3 regions of the Streptomyces sp. NPDC101165 genome follow, and region 1 is predicted to be linked to each of the others. Evidence: riboswitches for the same ligand, from Rfam matches in the RefSeq annotation. Region 1 holds a riboswitch; each other region holds the start of a gene.

Region 1 (4,271 bases):
TGCCGTCGTGGATGAGGCTGTACTCGGAGCCGCTCTCCAGCACCGAGAGCTTCTGCCGGTCCGGACCGTCGGTCGCCACGCGCAGGGTGTGCGTGCCGGAGACCAGCTCGGTGAGCTTGGACGTCGGGTCGGCGGAGGAGCCGTCGCCGCCCCGGGCCGCCCCGGACGCCAGGCTGCTCTCCAGGCCGCCGAGGTCCGGCAGGCCGAGGTCGGTGCTGACCTTCACCGTGCCGGACAGCTGCTGCACGTCCGACTTGGCGATCTTCTCGATGAGCTGCTGCGCGGTGATCTTCGGCAGATCGGGGGAACCGGAATCGGCGAGCGCCGGGACCAGCCCGATCGTGGCCGCCGCCACCCCCACCACCGCGACCGGGACCACGTACCGGGCGGCCTTGCGGCGTCCGGTGGGCAGGTCCTCGCCCTGACCGGCGCCCGTTGCCTCGTCGGATTCGTACGGTGCCATCTGTGCCTTACCTCCGTCGTCGGCGGCGGCTGTCCCCACACTGGTCCACCTGAGCCGCCATTCTCACCCGAATCGGTGAGGAGTGGTGATTTCCGTGGTTTCCATCTGACCAAATCGGCCGTGAGGAAGCGTCAGACCACGGAGCCAACTCCGTGTACGCCTGCGGTATGACACACGAGGGCGGCGCCTCCCCCGACCCGTAGGGGTCGTGCGGGAGACACCGCCCTCAAGTCAGGTGTGCGGGCGACTAGCCGGCCCGGTGCACCACCGCGTCGCACAGCTCGAGCAGCGCCGCCTTGGCGTCGCACTCCGGCAGCGGGGCCAGCGCAGCCCGCGCCTCCTCCGCGTACCGGACGGTGTCCCGGCGGGCCTGCTCCAGCGCGGGGTGCACGCGCAGCGCGGTCAGCGCCTCGGCGTGCCGGGCGTCGTCGCTGAGGTCGGAGTCCAGCAGCTCGCACAGCGCGATGTCCTCGGCCAGGCCGAGGCGGGCGGCCCGCTCGCGCAGCCGGAGCACGGGCAGCGTCGGGATGCCCTCGCGCAGGTCGGTGCCCGGGGTCTTGCCGGACTCGTGCGAGTCGGAGGCGATGTCCAGGACGTCGTCCGCGAGCTGGAAGGCGACCCCGAGCCGTTCGCCGTACTGGGTGAGCACGTCGACGACCGTCTCGTCGGCGCCGGACATCATCGCGCCGAACCGGCACGACACGGCCACCAGGGAGCCCGTCTTGCCGCCGAGCACGTCCAGGTAGTGGTCGACCGGGTCGCGGCCGTCCGAGGGGCCCGCGGTCTCCAGGATCTGCCCGGTGACCAGCCGCTCGAACGCGAGGGCCTGGACCCGGACCGCCTCGGGGCCGAGGTCGGCAAGGATCTGGGAGGCGCGGGCGAAGAGGAAGTCGCCGGTGAGGACCGCGACCGAGTTGCCCCAGCGGGTGTTGGCGCTGTCCACGCCGCGCCGCACGGACGCCTCGTCCATGACGTCGTCGTGGTACAGCGTGGCCAGGTGGGTCAGCTCCACGACGACGGCCGACGGCACGACGCCCGGCGCGTACGGGTCGCCGAACTGCGCCGCGAGCATCACGAGCAGCGGCCTGAACCGCTTCCCGCCGGCCCGTACGAGGTGCTGCGCGGCCTCCGTGATGAACGGGACCTCGCTCTTGGTGGCTTCGAGCAAGCCTTCCTCGACAGCCGTCAATCCGGCCTGGACATCGGCTTCCAGAGCCTGGTCCCGCACGCTCAGCCCGAACGGCCCGACGACGGTCACGAGGGGTCTCCTGTCTGCTGGTGTCTGCTGGCGATTACACGGTTTGTCGATAGGTCGTTGCCATCACTCAAGTCAGCGTATCCGGTCCTGTTTCGATCACCGATAGCGCCCACCGGTCCAGCCCGGGCGGTATCGGATCACGGCCGGTATGTTTTTGATCATCTGATAAGTGTGGGTACACAATGACTTAACAGGATCTCGCCCGATTTGTCGCGAACCGCACGGCGGGCGGAGTACTCCTTTTGCACCACACCCAGCAAATCTCCCGAATCCCCCATGTCTGATTTGATACCCTTTGCCATTTCGTGAGTTGGGTCACGCGGGTCCATGAATCGGCCAATGGGCACCACCCCCGTTCTCCCCTTGCCACATCGGCCAGTTGAGCGTTGGCAACCGCAAAGGATCAAGTACCCCATTCGGAATAGATCAAGGTCAACTGCCTCATTGGGTGAATTCAGTACTTGTTCCCGACATGTGCTGTCGCATAGCTTCCGGGCCAGTCGGACGAACGCCGAATCCTGCCGCGTCTGACACCACCCATCGACGAACTCATTTCGTACGGCAGGAGCGGGGGACCCAGGTAAGCCGCCTGACCGGACGACGCACGTCGCGCCGGGACGGCTAGGGGTGAAGTCGTGCCTCCCCCCAGGGGTACGGCCGGGCACCTCCCCGCCCGAACCCGACAGCTCACCTCGCAGGCGACGGAGAGGAACGCCCCCATGCTTGCTGCCGCTCTGCCCCGCCGCTCCCGCACCAACCGCCTCGTCCGCAAGCTCGCCGTCATCGGCACCGGCGCCGCCGTGCTCGCCCTTCCCGTCATCGGTGCGACCAGCGCCTCCGCGGCCACCCCCACGGCCACCACGCCGTCCACCACGCTCGCCGGGTACCCGAACAACCTCGACGGCTGGATCCGCGAGTCGCTCGCGATCATGGGCGAGAAGGGCATCCCCGGGACGTACAACGGCATCTACCGCAACATCATCCGCGAGTCCTCGGGCAACCCGGCGGCCATCAACCTCTGGGACTCCAACGCGGCCAAGGGCATCCCGTCCAAGGGCCTGCTCCAGGTCATCGATCCGACGTTCAACGCGTACCACGTGGCCGGAACGTCCTTCGACATCTACGACCCGGTCGCGAACATCACGGCCGCCTGCAACTACGCGGCCAAGCGCTACGGGTCGATCGACAACGTCTTCGGCGCCTACTGACCGGCGCCCACGGCGGGCCACTACTGATCTCCCGGTCAGTCGGTCGGGAACAGTCTTTCGAGGACGACGGCGATGCCGTCGTCCTCGTTCGACGTGGTGATCTCATCGGCCACGGCCTTGAGTTCGGGGTGGGCGTTGGCCATGGCGACACCGCGTGCGGCCCAGTCGAACATGGGGATGTCGTTGGGCATGTCGCCGAACGCGAGGGCCCGGCCGGCGGCGATCCCCAGGTACTCGGCGGCCAGCGCCAGCCCCGTCGCCTTGGTGACCCCGCACGGCTGCAGCTCCACGGTCCCGGGCCCCGACATCGTGACCGTCGCCAGCGAGCCCACCGCCGAGCGCGCGATCGCCGCCAACTCGTCGTCGGACAGCGTGTGGTGGCGCAGCAGCACCTTGCTGATGGGCTCGCACCACAGGTCGTCGCGGCGGCCGACCTGCATGGCGGGCAGGGTCGGGTGCGGCATCAGATACCCGGGTTCGATCAGGGTGAGCCCGTCCACGCCGTCCTGGTCGACGGCCGCGTAGACCTGCCCCACCTCGGCCTCGATCTTGCCGAGCGCGGTCTCGGCCAGTTCCCGGTCCAGCCGGACCGACCACAGCAGACGGTCGGCGCCGGCGTCGTAGACCTGCGCGCCCTGCCCGCACACCGCGAGCCCCGTACTGCCGAGGCCCTCCAGGAGCGGCCGTACCCGGGGAGCCGGGCGGCCCGTCACCACCAGGTGCCGGGCGCCGGCCCGCGCCACCCGCTCGAGCGCGGCGCGCGACCGGTCGGAGACGGTGTCGTCGCCGCGCAGCAGCGTCCCGTCCAGGTCGGTGGCGATCAGTGAGTATGCGGGGGGTGCGGCCATGATCAGAGAATACGGATCCCACGCCCCGCCGACTCACCCTGAAGTTCCCGGACTTGTGTGCTCCCCGCCCCCAAGTGGCGTCTGCGGGGCCCCTGATGGTGGTGGAGTTGACGCGATCGGACATACCGGTGAGCGGGACGGCGTCTTCCGCGGCTCAGCCGTGTGCCGCCGCCAGGTGCCCGGCCAGCCGCGGCGAGGCGAACTCCGTGCCGCAGACGAAGCGCATCACCGGGCCGTACGAGGACGCCGCCGGGAGGCCGGTGAAGTACAGGCCGGGGACGGAGGAGACGTACCCGGGTCCGAGCCTGGGCGTGCCCCGGCTCACCGCCAGCCGGGTGCGCAGCTCATGGCCGAGGAAGTCCATCGCGGCGATGTTCACGCGGTAGCCGGTGGCCGCGATGACGTGGTCGGCCGAGAGCCGCTCGGTGTGCCTGCCGTGGGTGCTGACGGTGAGGACCGGGCTGCCGTCCGGGGCCTCGGACCCCACCACCCGC
Region 2 (4,271 bases), on a different contig from region 1:
CCCTGCTCACCGCCCTGGACGACGAGTCCATGGAGAACCAGCGGGACGTCGTCAAGAACGAGCGCCGCCAGCGCTACGACAACGTGCCCTACGGCACCGCGTTCGAGAAACTGACCGCCCTCGCCTACCCGCAGGGCCACCCCTACCACCACACGCCGATCGGCTCGATGGCGGACCTGGACGCGGCCACCCTGGAGGACGCGCGCCAGTTCTTCCGCACCTACTACGCGCCCAACAACGCGGTGCTCTCCGTGGTCGGCGACATCGACCCCGTGCAGACCCTCGCCTGGATCGAGAAGTACTTCGGGTCGATCTCCTCCCACGACGGCAAGCCCGAGCCCCGCGACGGCTCCCTGCCCGAGATCATCGGGGAGCAGCTGCGCGAGGTCGTCGAGGAGGAGGTCCCGGCGCGCGCCCTGATGGCCGCCTACCGGCTCCCGCAGGACGGCACCCGCAAGGCGGACGCGGCCGACCTCGCCCTGACCGTCCTCGGCGGCGGCGAGTCCTCCCGCCTGTACAACCGGCTCGTGCGCCGCGACCGCACGGCCGTCGCGGCCGGCTTCGGTCTGCTGCGCCTGGCCGGCGCGCCCTCGCTCGGCTGGCTGGACGTGAAGACCTCCGGTGACGTCGAGGTGCCGGTGATCGAGACCGCGATCGACGAGGAGCTGGCCCGCTTCGCCGAGGAGGGCCCCACGGCCGAGGAGATGGAGCGCGCCCAGGCCCAGTTGGAGCGCGAGTGGCTGGACCGGCTCGGCACGGTCGCCGGCCGCGCCGACGAACTGTGCCGGTTCGCCGTCCTGTTCGGCGATCCGCAGCTCGCCCTGACCGCCGTCCAGCGCGTCCTCGAGGTGACCCGCGAGGAGGTCCAGGAGGTCGCCAAGGCCTGTCTGCGCCCCGACAACCGCGCGGTCCTCGTCTACGAGCCGAAGCACCCGGAGACCGTCCAGGACGCCGACGTCCCCGAGGACCCGGAGCAGGAAGCCACCGTAGAGGCCGGCAACGACAACGAGGAGACGGCCAAGTGACCGAGCTCGCCACGATGGACTTCCACCCCCAGCCGCAGCCGGGCGAGGCCAGGCCGTGGGCGTTCCCCGCTCCCGAGCGCGGCACGCTGGACAACGGCCTGACCGTGCTGCGCTGCCACCGCCCCGGCCAGCAGGTCGTCGCCGTCGAGGTGCTGCTGGACGCGCCCCTGGACGCCGAGCTGCCCGCCCTGGAGGGCGTCGCCACGATCATGGCGCGGGCCTTCTCGGAGGGCACCGACAAGCACTCCGCCGAGGAGTTCGCCGCCGAGCTGGAGCGGGCCGGCGCCACGCTCGACGCGCACGCCGACCACCCCGGCGTCCGCCTCAGCCTGGAGGTCCCGGTCTCCCGCCTGGCCAAGGGCCTCGGCCTGCTCGCCGACGCCCTGCGCGCGCCCGCCTTCGACGACAGCGAGGTCGAGCGGCTGGTCCGCAACCGCCTGGACGAGATCCCGCACGAGCTGGCCAACCCGGCCCGCCGCGCCGCCAAGGAGCTCTCCAAGGAGCTGTTCCCGGCGACCTCGCGCATGTCGCGGCCGCGCCAGGGCACCGAGGAGACGGTCGAGAAGATCGACGCGGCGGCCGTACGCGCCTTCTACGACCGCCATGTGCGGCCCGCCACGGCCACCGTGGTCGTGGTCGGCGACCTCACCGGCACCGACCTGGACGAGCTGCTCGCCGACACCCTGGGCGCCTGGACGGGCACCCCGGCCGCGCCGCGGCCCGTGCCGCCGGTGAGCGCCGACGACACCGGCCGGGTGGTCATCGTCGACCGGCCCGGCGCCGTCCAGACCCAGCTGCTCATCGGCCGGATCGGGCCCGACCGGCACGACCGCGTGTGGCCCGCCCAGGTGCTCGGCACCTACTGCCTCGGCGGCACCCTCACCTCCCGCCTGGACCGCGTCCTGCGCGAGGAGAAGGGCTACACCTACGGCGTGCGCTCCTTCGGGCAGGTCCTGCGCTCCGCGCCGGACGGCACGGGCGCCGCGATGCTCGCCATCAGCGGCTCCGTGGACACCCCGAACACCGGTCCCGCGCTGCAGGACCTGTGGACGGTGCTGCGCACGCTCGCGGCGGAGGGCCTGACCGACGCCGAGCGGGACGTCGCCGTGCAGAACCTGGTCGGTGTGGCGCCGCTGAAGTACGAGACCGCGGCGGCCGTCGCGAGCACGCTGGCGGACCAGGTCGAGCAGCACCTGCCCGACGACTTCCAGGCGACTCTGTATCAGCAGCTCGCCGGCACCGGCACCGTGGAGGCCACCGCGGCGGTCATCAACGCCTTCCCGGTGGACCGCCTGGTGACCGTCCTCGTCGGTGACGCGGCCGAGATCAAGGCACCGATCGAGGCGCTCGGCATCGGCGAAGTCACCGTCGTGGCAGCCGAGTAGAGGCTGTACGGCGCCCCGCGCGCGTGGGGCCCTGACGATCCGACGGGTCGTCAGGGCCCTTTGTTGTGCGCAGCCCTTCCCCAGATGTCCGAATTGGGGCAGAGGTTGCCTGTCTGACCTGTGGGATGCGCTACAAAAGCCCGGATCCGTTTGGGGATCGAAAGTCGGGCCGCATAGCGTCGACCGGGCTGTTCGTCAGGCAGTGCGCCGCGCCCGCGGCACCGGACAGTCATCGCCGAGTCCCCCTACGGCGCGAGCCAGGGGAGCCGGGGACCCACGCAGTCCCTGGGGTGAATCGGACGCCCGCGCACCTGCGAGGGGGTCCGTAGGAGACCTTCCTGCTCCGAACCCGTCAGCTAACCCGGTAGGCGAGAGGGAAGGAAAGGACCAGCCACTTCATGGCGTTCATGTACGCCACCGGGAAGCACCGCAAGCCCGGCCGGGTCAAGCGCACCACCGTTCAGGCGGCCGGTGTCGCGGCCCTCACCACCACCGGTGTCGTCGGCACCCTGGCGGCCTCCCCGGCGCTCGCCGCGGACAACTCCGTCGAGGACACCGGCCTCACCCCGGTCATCACCGTCAGCGACACGGTGGCCGAGCAGATCGACGCCCAGGCCGAGGCCCAGCTGGTGGCCGCCCGGCAGAAGGCGGCCGAGGAGGCCGCGGCCAAGGTGGCCGCCGAGGAGGCGAAGAAGGAGCGCGAGGCCCAGGCCCGCGCCGCGCGAGAGGCCGAACGCAAGCGCCTGAACGCGTTCGTCGCCCCGATCGCGCACTCGTACGTCTCCACCGGCTACAAGGCCAGCAGCTCCCTGTGGTCCTCCGGTTCCCACACCGGCATCGACTTCCACGCGGCCAGCGGGACGTCCGTCCACGCGGTCGGCGCCGGCACGGTCGTCTCCACCGGCTGGGGCGGCGCGTACGGCAACCAGATCGTGATCCGGATGGCCGACGGCATGTACACCCAGTACGGCCACCTGTCGTCCATCGGCGTCGTCGTGGGCCAGAAGGTCCTCCCGGGCCAGCAGATCGGCCTGTCCGGCGCGACCGGCAACGTCACCGGACCGCATCTGCACTTCGAGGCCCGTACGACCCCCGAGTACGGCTCGGACGTCGACCCGATCGCCTATCTCCGTCAGCACGGCGTGAACGTCTGACGCTCCGGCGCACGACATCCCGAAGCCCCGGCTCACGAGCCGGGGCTTTCGCCGTTTTTCGCAGCGCCTGCGGCATCCGCTGTCCAAAAAATATCCATGGATTCCGGCCTCCCGTCGGAAATTCCGGCTCATTGCAATAGAGTCACGGAACACACGTCCATCGTCGACGTTTCACGGGGATTAAGGCGGAGGTCGGTCATGCGTATTCCGGCGCACTCGGTGTGCACGGCGATCCGGGACGACATCGTCGCGGGTGTCTACGAGCGCGGCGGCCGCCTCACCGAGGAAGTCCTCGCCCGCCGCTACGGCGTCTCGCGCGTCCCCGTCCGTGAGGCCCTGCGCACCCTGGAGGCGGAGGGCTTCGTGGTGACCCGGCGGCACGCGGGCGCGTGCGTGGCCGAGCCGACCGAGCAGGAGGCCGCCGACCTGCTGGAGATGCGCACGCTCCTGGAGCCGCTCGGCGCCTCCCGGGCCGCCCAGCGGCGCACCGAGGCCCATCTGAAGGTGCTGCGGGGGCTGGTCCGGCTGGGCCAGGAGCGGGCCAGGCGGGGCAACAGCGACGATCTGCGCTCGCTGGGCGGCTGGTTCCACGAGACGCTGGCGCAGGCCTCCGGAAGCCCCTCGCTGTCCTCGATGCTGACCCAGCTGCGGCACAAGATCGCCTGGATGTACACGGTGGAGGCGCCGCCGAGTCCGGTGGACTCCTG
Region 3 (4,271 bases), on a different contig from region 1:
GGGCGTGGCGGCGGTGCGGATCGCCGACGTGGCCTCCGCGCTGGGCGTGAGCAACGCGCTGGTGCTGTACCACTTCTCGACCAAGGAGAAGCTGGTCGCCGAGGCCTTCACCTACGCGGCCGCGGACGACCTCGCGCATCTGCGGGGGCTGCTGGACCGGCGTACCTCCGCGCTGCGCCGGCTGCGGTCCGCCGTGCGCTGGTACGCGCCCACAGGCCAGGCCAAGGGCTGGCGGCTGTGGATCGAGGGCTGGGCGGTGGCGCTGCGCGAGCCCGCCCTCCGGCAGGTCACCCTCGACCTGGACCTGCAGTGGAAGGCGGCGATCACCGAGGTCATCGCGGAGGGTGTGGCGGCGGGCGAGTTCGCGTGCGCCGACCCGGCGGGAGCGGCGCTGCGGCTCACCGCGCTCCTCGACGGTCTCGCGGTGCAGCTGACGTCGTACCCGGGCTCGGTGCCGCGGTCCCGGGCGCGGCAGTGGGCGGACGAGGCCCTGGCCCGGGAACTCGGGCTGGGCCGGGAGGCGTTGACCGAGCGGGAGCGGTGAGCTCCGGTCCGTGCGGTGGTACGGATGTGCCCCGCACCGCCGGAATCGCGGTGCGGGGCACGGATGTCGGCCGTCACGCCACCGACGCGATCCGCATCTTGATGTCGTCCGGCGACAGGGTGCCCTTCGCCGTCACGTGGTCCCCGGAGGACTCGCCGCGCAGCCGGCGGCCGATCCACGGGACGAGGTACTCACGGGCCCAGTGGACGTCGTCGCGGCGGACGTCCAGGGTGCCCCGGGGCGGGAGCGGCGGCCAGGGCTGCTCCGGGTCGGCCGGGATCTGCAGGCCGAGGGCCTGGCCGGCGCGCAGCGCCACGCGCGTGTGCCCCTCGGGTGAGAGGTGGAGCCGGTCGTCGTCCCACGCCCTGCGGTCCTGCACGGACTTCAGGGACCACAGGTCGAGCACGGGGCACCCGTACCGGTCGGCGATGGCGCGGACGTGCCCGTTGTAGGTGGCGATCTTGCCACGCAGATGCTTGAGCAGCGGGACGCCACGGGTGTCGAATCCGGTCGTCACGAGCACGGCGCCCGCGACCTCGGTGAGCTGGGACACGGCCCGCTCGAAGCGCTCGGCCACCTCGTCCGGGTCGGTGCCGGGCCGGATGATGTCGTTGCCGCCCGCGCAGAAGGACACGAGGTCCGGGGCGAGTTCGACGGCCTTCGGGAGTTGGTCCGCCATGATCTGGTCGAGCAGCTTTCCGCGCACGGCCAGGTTGGTGTACGCGAAGTCGCCCTCGGGACGCCGGTCCGCGAGCAGTACCGCGAACCGGTCGGCCCAGCCCACGAACGCCCCGTCGGGGCCGGGGTCGCCCACGCCTTCGGTGAAGCTGTCCCCCACCGCCACGTACGACCCGATCACTGATCTGTTGTCATTCTTCGAATCGTCTGCCACGTCGGACCATGATTCACCTTCGGATGTGACCTACGCGACCGTAGGCAGGGGTTGACGAACGGTGAGATGAGACACCCTTAAATGATGGGCCAATCCAGGAATAACGCCACGGTCAGGCGCGTTCACGGTGCGCACACGCCGAAGGCCGGACCCCGGGATCGGGGTCCGGCCTTCGGCGGCTTGTCAGGGCAGGTGTTTCTCAAAGAGGGGATCCCGCGGAGCGGGATCCTCACACGGCGACGCCGTGCGAGCGGAGGTAGCCGACCGGGTCGATGTCCGAGCCGTAGTTCGGCGTGGTGCGGATCTCGAAGTGCAGGTGCGGGCCGGTCACGTTGCCGGTCGCGCCGGACAGGCCGATCTGCTGGCCCGCGGTCACGGTCTGGCCGGCCGAGACGGAGAGCTGCGAGAGGTGGCCGTACTGGGCGTAGTAGCCGTCGTTCAGCTTGATGACGACCTGGTTGCCGTACGCGCCGCCCCACCCGGCGGAGACGACGGTGCCGGCGGCGACGGCCTTGAGCGGGGTACCGGTCGGCACGACGAAGTCGACGCCGGTGTGGTAGCCGCTGGACCACATGCTGCCGGCCACGTGGTAGCTGGTGCCGATGGTGGCACCCGCGACCGGGAGGGTGTAGCCGGTGGAGGGCACGGCGGGTGCGGAGGGCGCGGCGGGTGCGGAGGGCGCGGCGGGCACGGAGGGCGCGGAGGGTGCGGAGGGCGCGGAGGGTGCGGTGACGGCACCGGAGGCCTGGCCGGACTGGGACCGGGACGGGGATGCCGGCGCCGGGGCTGCGGGCTCGGTGTGCGGCCGGGCGGCCTTCGCGCCGAGCGACAGCTTCAGACCCGGGTGGATCAGCGAGGGGTTCTGGCCGACGGCCTGCCGGTTGTCGTCGTAGAGCCGCTGCCAGCCGCCGCTGACGTGCTGCGCGTCGGCGATCTTCGCGAGCCAGTCGCCGGACTTCACCAGGTAGGTGCGCACACCCGAATTCCGCTGCGCGGCCGCCTTCTTCACGGCCGCCTTTTCCACGGCCGGAAGGGACTGCACGGCCTTTCCGGAAACGGACTGCGTGGTGGCGGCGTGCGCTCCGGTGGCCCCGAGGAGCGGCAGGGCCAGCGCGGCACCGCCGGTTCCGGCGACCGCTATCGAGCGGGTGAAACGCGGGGGCTTGGGACGGCGGTGCTTACCCTTCGCGGGCATGGCGCATTCCTCTCCGGCGCCTGCGAGGTGAGCTGACGGGTTCGGGCTGGAGCTGCCCGGCCGCGCAGTGCGCGGCTGCACCCCAGCCTGTCCCGGAGACCGGGACAGGCAGTCATACCTGGTGGGTCCCCCGCTCCTGCCGAACACGGGTGAAGTGTGTGGGGACTCCGGGCGGCGGCAGGATTCGGCGTTCCGTCCGGATTGGTGGCGAACGTAAGCGAGCAAGACGCACCCGGACAAGCACCTTGTTCCAGGCGTCGGGGTTCCAAATGATCGAATTCGGGAATTCACGGTCACTCTCCGTGAATTCTTGAATCTCCCCCCTTTTCAATTTCCTTCGCCTTTATGGGGATTACATGGACATGACGCGCGACACACGGTCACGAATATGACGCTCCTCACGCGCCGATCCCCCACACTCCCTTATTTCAGGTCGACTTTGAACGAAGGCTCCAATTGGGACAGACAGCTCAGATGCGGCGTAGCCGGAGAACCGTCGCATCCAGGTCGCTCTTCAGCCCGGTGCGCAGCCCGTGGTGCAGCAGTACCGCCCCTCGGTGCACTTCGCCCGTTTCGCGGCATTCGTACGACGCCCTCGGGTCGAGTCCGCGCAGCCGCAGCGCCGGCACCGGCTCGCCGTAGTGCTGCGCCTGGAGGCAAGCGAGGACCACGGTCTCGTCCCCGAGGACGTACTGGACGGCGCTGAGACCGCCCGCCGGGGGCCGCAGCCGGTACTGGTCGCCGCGTTGGACCACCGGCCGGATCTCCTTGTAGAGGTCCACCCAGCGACGGGCCTCGGCCAGCTCCTCCCCGGTCCACTCGGTCAGGTCGCCGCCGACGCCGAGCACCCCGGCCATCGAGCTGACGAAGCGGAACCGCAGCGAGCTCTCCCGCCCGTTGAGCTGGGTGTTCGGACTGTCGGTGACCCAGGCGGCCATGACCCGCGCCGGATGGATCTGACTGAAGCCGTGCTGGATGGCGAGCCGGTCGAGCGGGTCGGTGTTGTCGGAGGTCCACACCTGGTCGGTGCGGCTCATCACACCGAGGTCGATCCGCCCGCCGCCGCCCGAGCAGGACTCGAAGGCGACCGAGGGATGGGCGGCGCGCAACCGGTCCAGCAGGGCGTACAGGGCGCGGACATGGTCGACCCACAGTCGCTGCGGGTACGGCTCACCCGGCCAGCCGGCGTCGGTGAAGCAGCGGTTGAAGTCCCACTTCACGTAGTCGATCGGGGCGCTCGACAGGAGGGTGTCCAGCTGCTCCCAGAGGTACTCCTGAACATCCTCGCGGGCGAGGTTGAGGACGAGCTGGTTGCGTAGTTCCGTCCGCTTACGTCCCGGTTCGTACTGCACCCAGTCGGGGTGGGCGCGGTAGAGGTCGCTGTCGGGGTTGACCATCTCCGGCTCGACCCAGATGCCGAACTGCATGCCCAGGCCGTGCACCTGGTCGGCGAGGGGCTTGAGGCCGTGCGGAAAGCGGTCGGGGTTGGGCGTCCAGTCACCGAGGCCCGCCCGGTCGCTGGTCCGGGCACCGAACCAGCCGTCGTCCACGACGAACAGCTCGACGCCGATCTCGGCGGCCCGCCGGGCGAGGGCGGTCTGCTGTTCCTCGGAGATGTCGAAGTTGGTCGCCTCCCAGGA

The links. Region 1 has a riboswitch for cyclic di-AMP ahead of ACIRVH_RS35510 (transglycosylase SLT domain-containing protein). Riboswitches for the same ligand answer to the same signal wherever they lie in the genome.
Region 2: linked by a shared signal. The riboswitch ahead of ACIRVH_RS27715 (M23 family metallopeptidase) and the one ahead of ACIRVH_RS35510 (transglycosylase SLT domain-containing protein) in region 1 are both predicted to bind cyclic di-AMP.
Region 3: linked by a shared signal. The riboswitch ahead of ACIRVH_RS28840 (LysM peptidoglycan-binding domain-containing M23 family metallopeptidase) and the one ahead of ACIRVH_RS35510 (transglycosylase SLT domain-containing protein) in region 1 are both predicted to bind cyclic di-AMP.

The regions. Positions count from the first base shown of each region.
Region 1 covers NZ_JBIWPG010000020.1:183,282-187,552, reverse strand. The annotation lists gene ACIRVH_RS35520 (outer membrane lipoprotein carrier protein LolA) at 1-463, opposite strand, end outside; gene ACIRVH_RS35515 (polyprenyl synthetase family protein) at 711-1,721, opposite strand; cyclic di-AMP (ydaO/yuaA leader) riboswitch at 2,253-2,435, shown strand; gene ACIRVH_RS35510 (transglycosylase SLT domain-containing protein) at 2,441-2,929, shown strand; gene ACIRVH_RS35505 (HAD family hydrolase) at 2,965-3,777, opposite strand; gene ACIRVH_RS35500 (FAD-dependent oxidoreductase) at 3,932-4,271, opposite strand, start outside.
Region 2 covers NZ_JBIWPG010000013.1:125,514-129,784, reverse strand. The annotation lists gene ACIRVH_RS27725 (M16 family metallopeptidase) at 1-1,025, shown strand, start outside; gene ACIRVH_RS27720 (M16 family metallopeptidase) at 1,022-2,410, shown strand; cyclic di-AMP (ydaO/yuaA leader) riboswitch at 2,634-2,796, shown strand; gene ACIRVH_RS27715 (M23 family metallopeptidase) at 2,809-3,564, shown strand; gene ACIRVH_RS27710 (GntR family transcriptional regulator) at 3,763-4,271, shown strand, end outside.
Region 3 covers NZ_JBIWPG010000014.1:115,563-119,833, forward strand. The annotation lists gene ACIRVH_RS28830 (TetR/AcrR family transcriptional regulator) at 1-544, shown strand, start outside; gene ACIRVH_RS28835 (SGNH/GDSL hydrolase family protein) at 618-1,403, opposite strand; gene ACIRVH_RS28840 (LysM peptidoglycan-binding domain-containing M23 family metallopeptidase) at 1,666-2,631, opposite strand; cyclic di-AMP (ydaO/yuaA leader) riboswitch at 2,636-2,798, opposite strand; gene ACIRVH_RS28845 (alpha-galactosidase) at 3,102-4,271, opposite strand, start outside.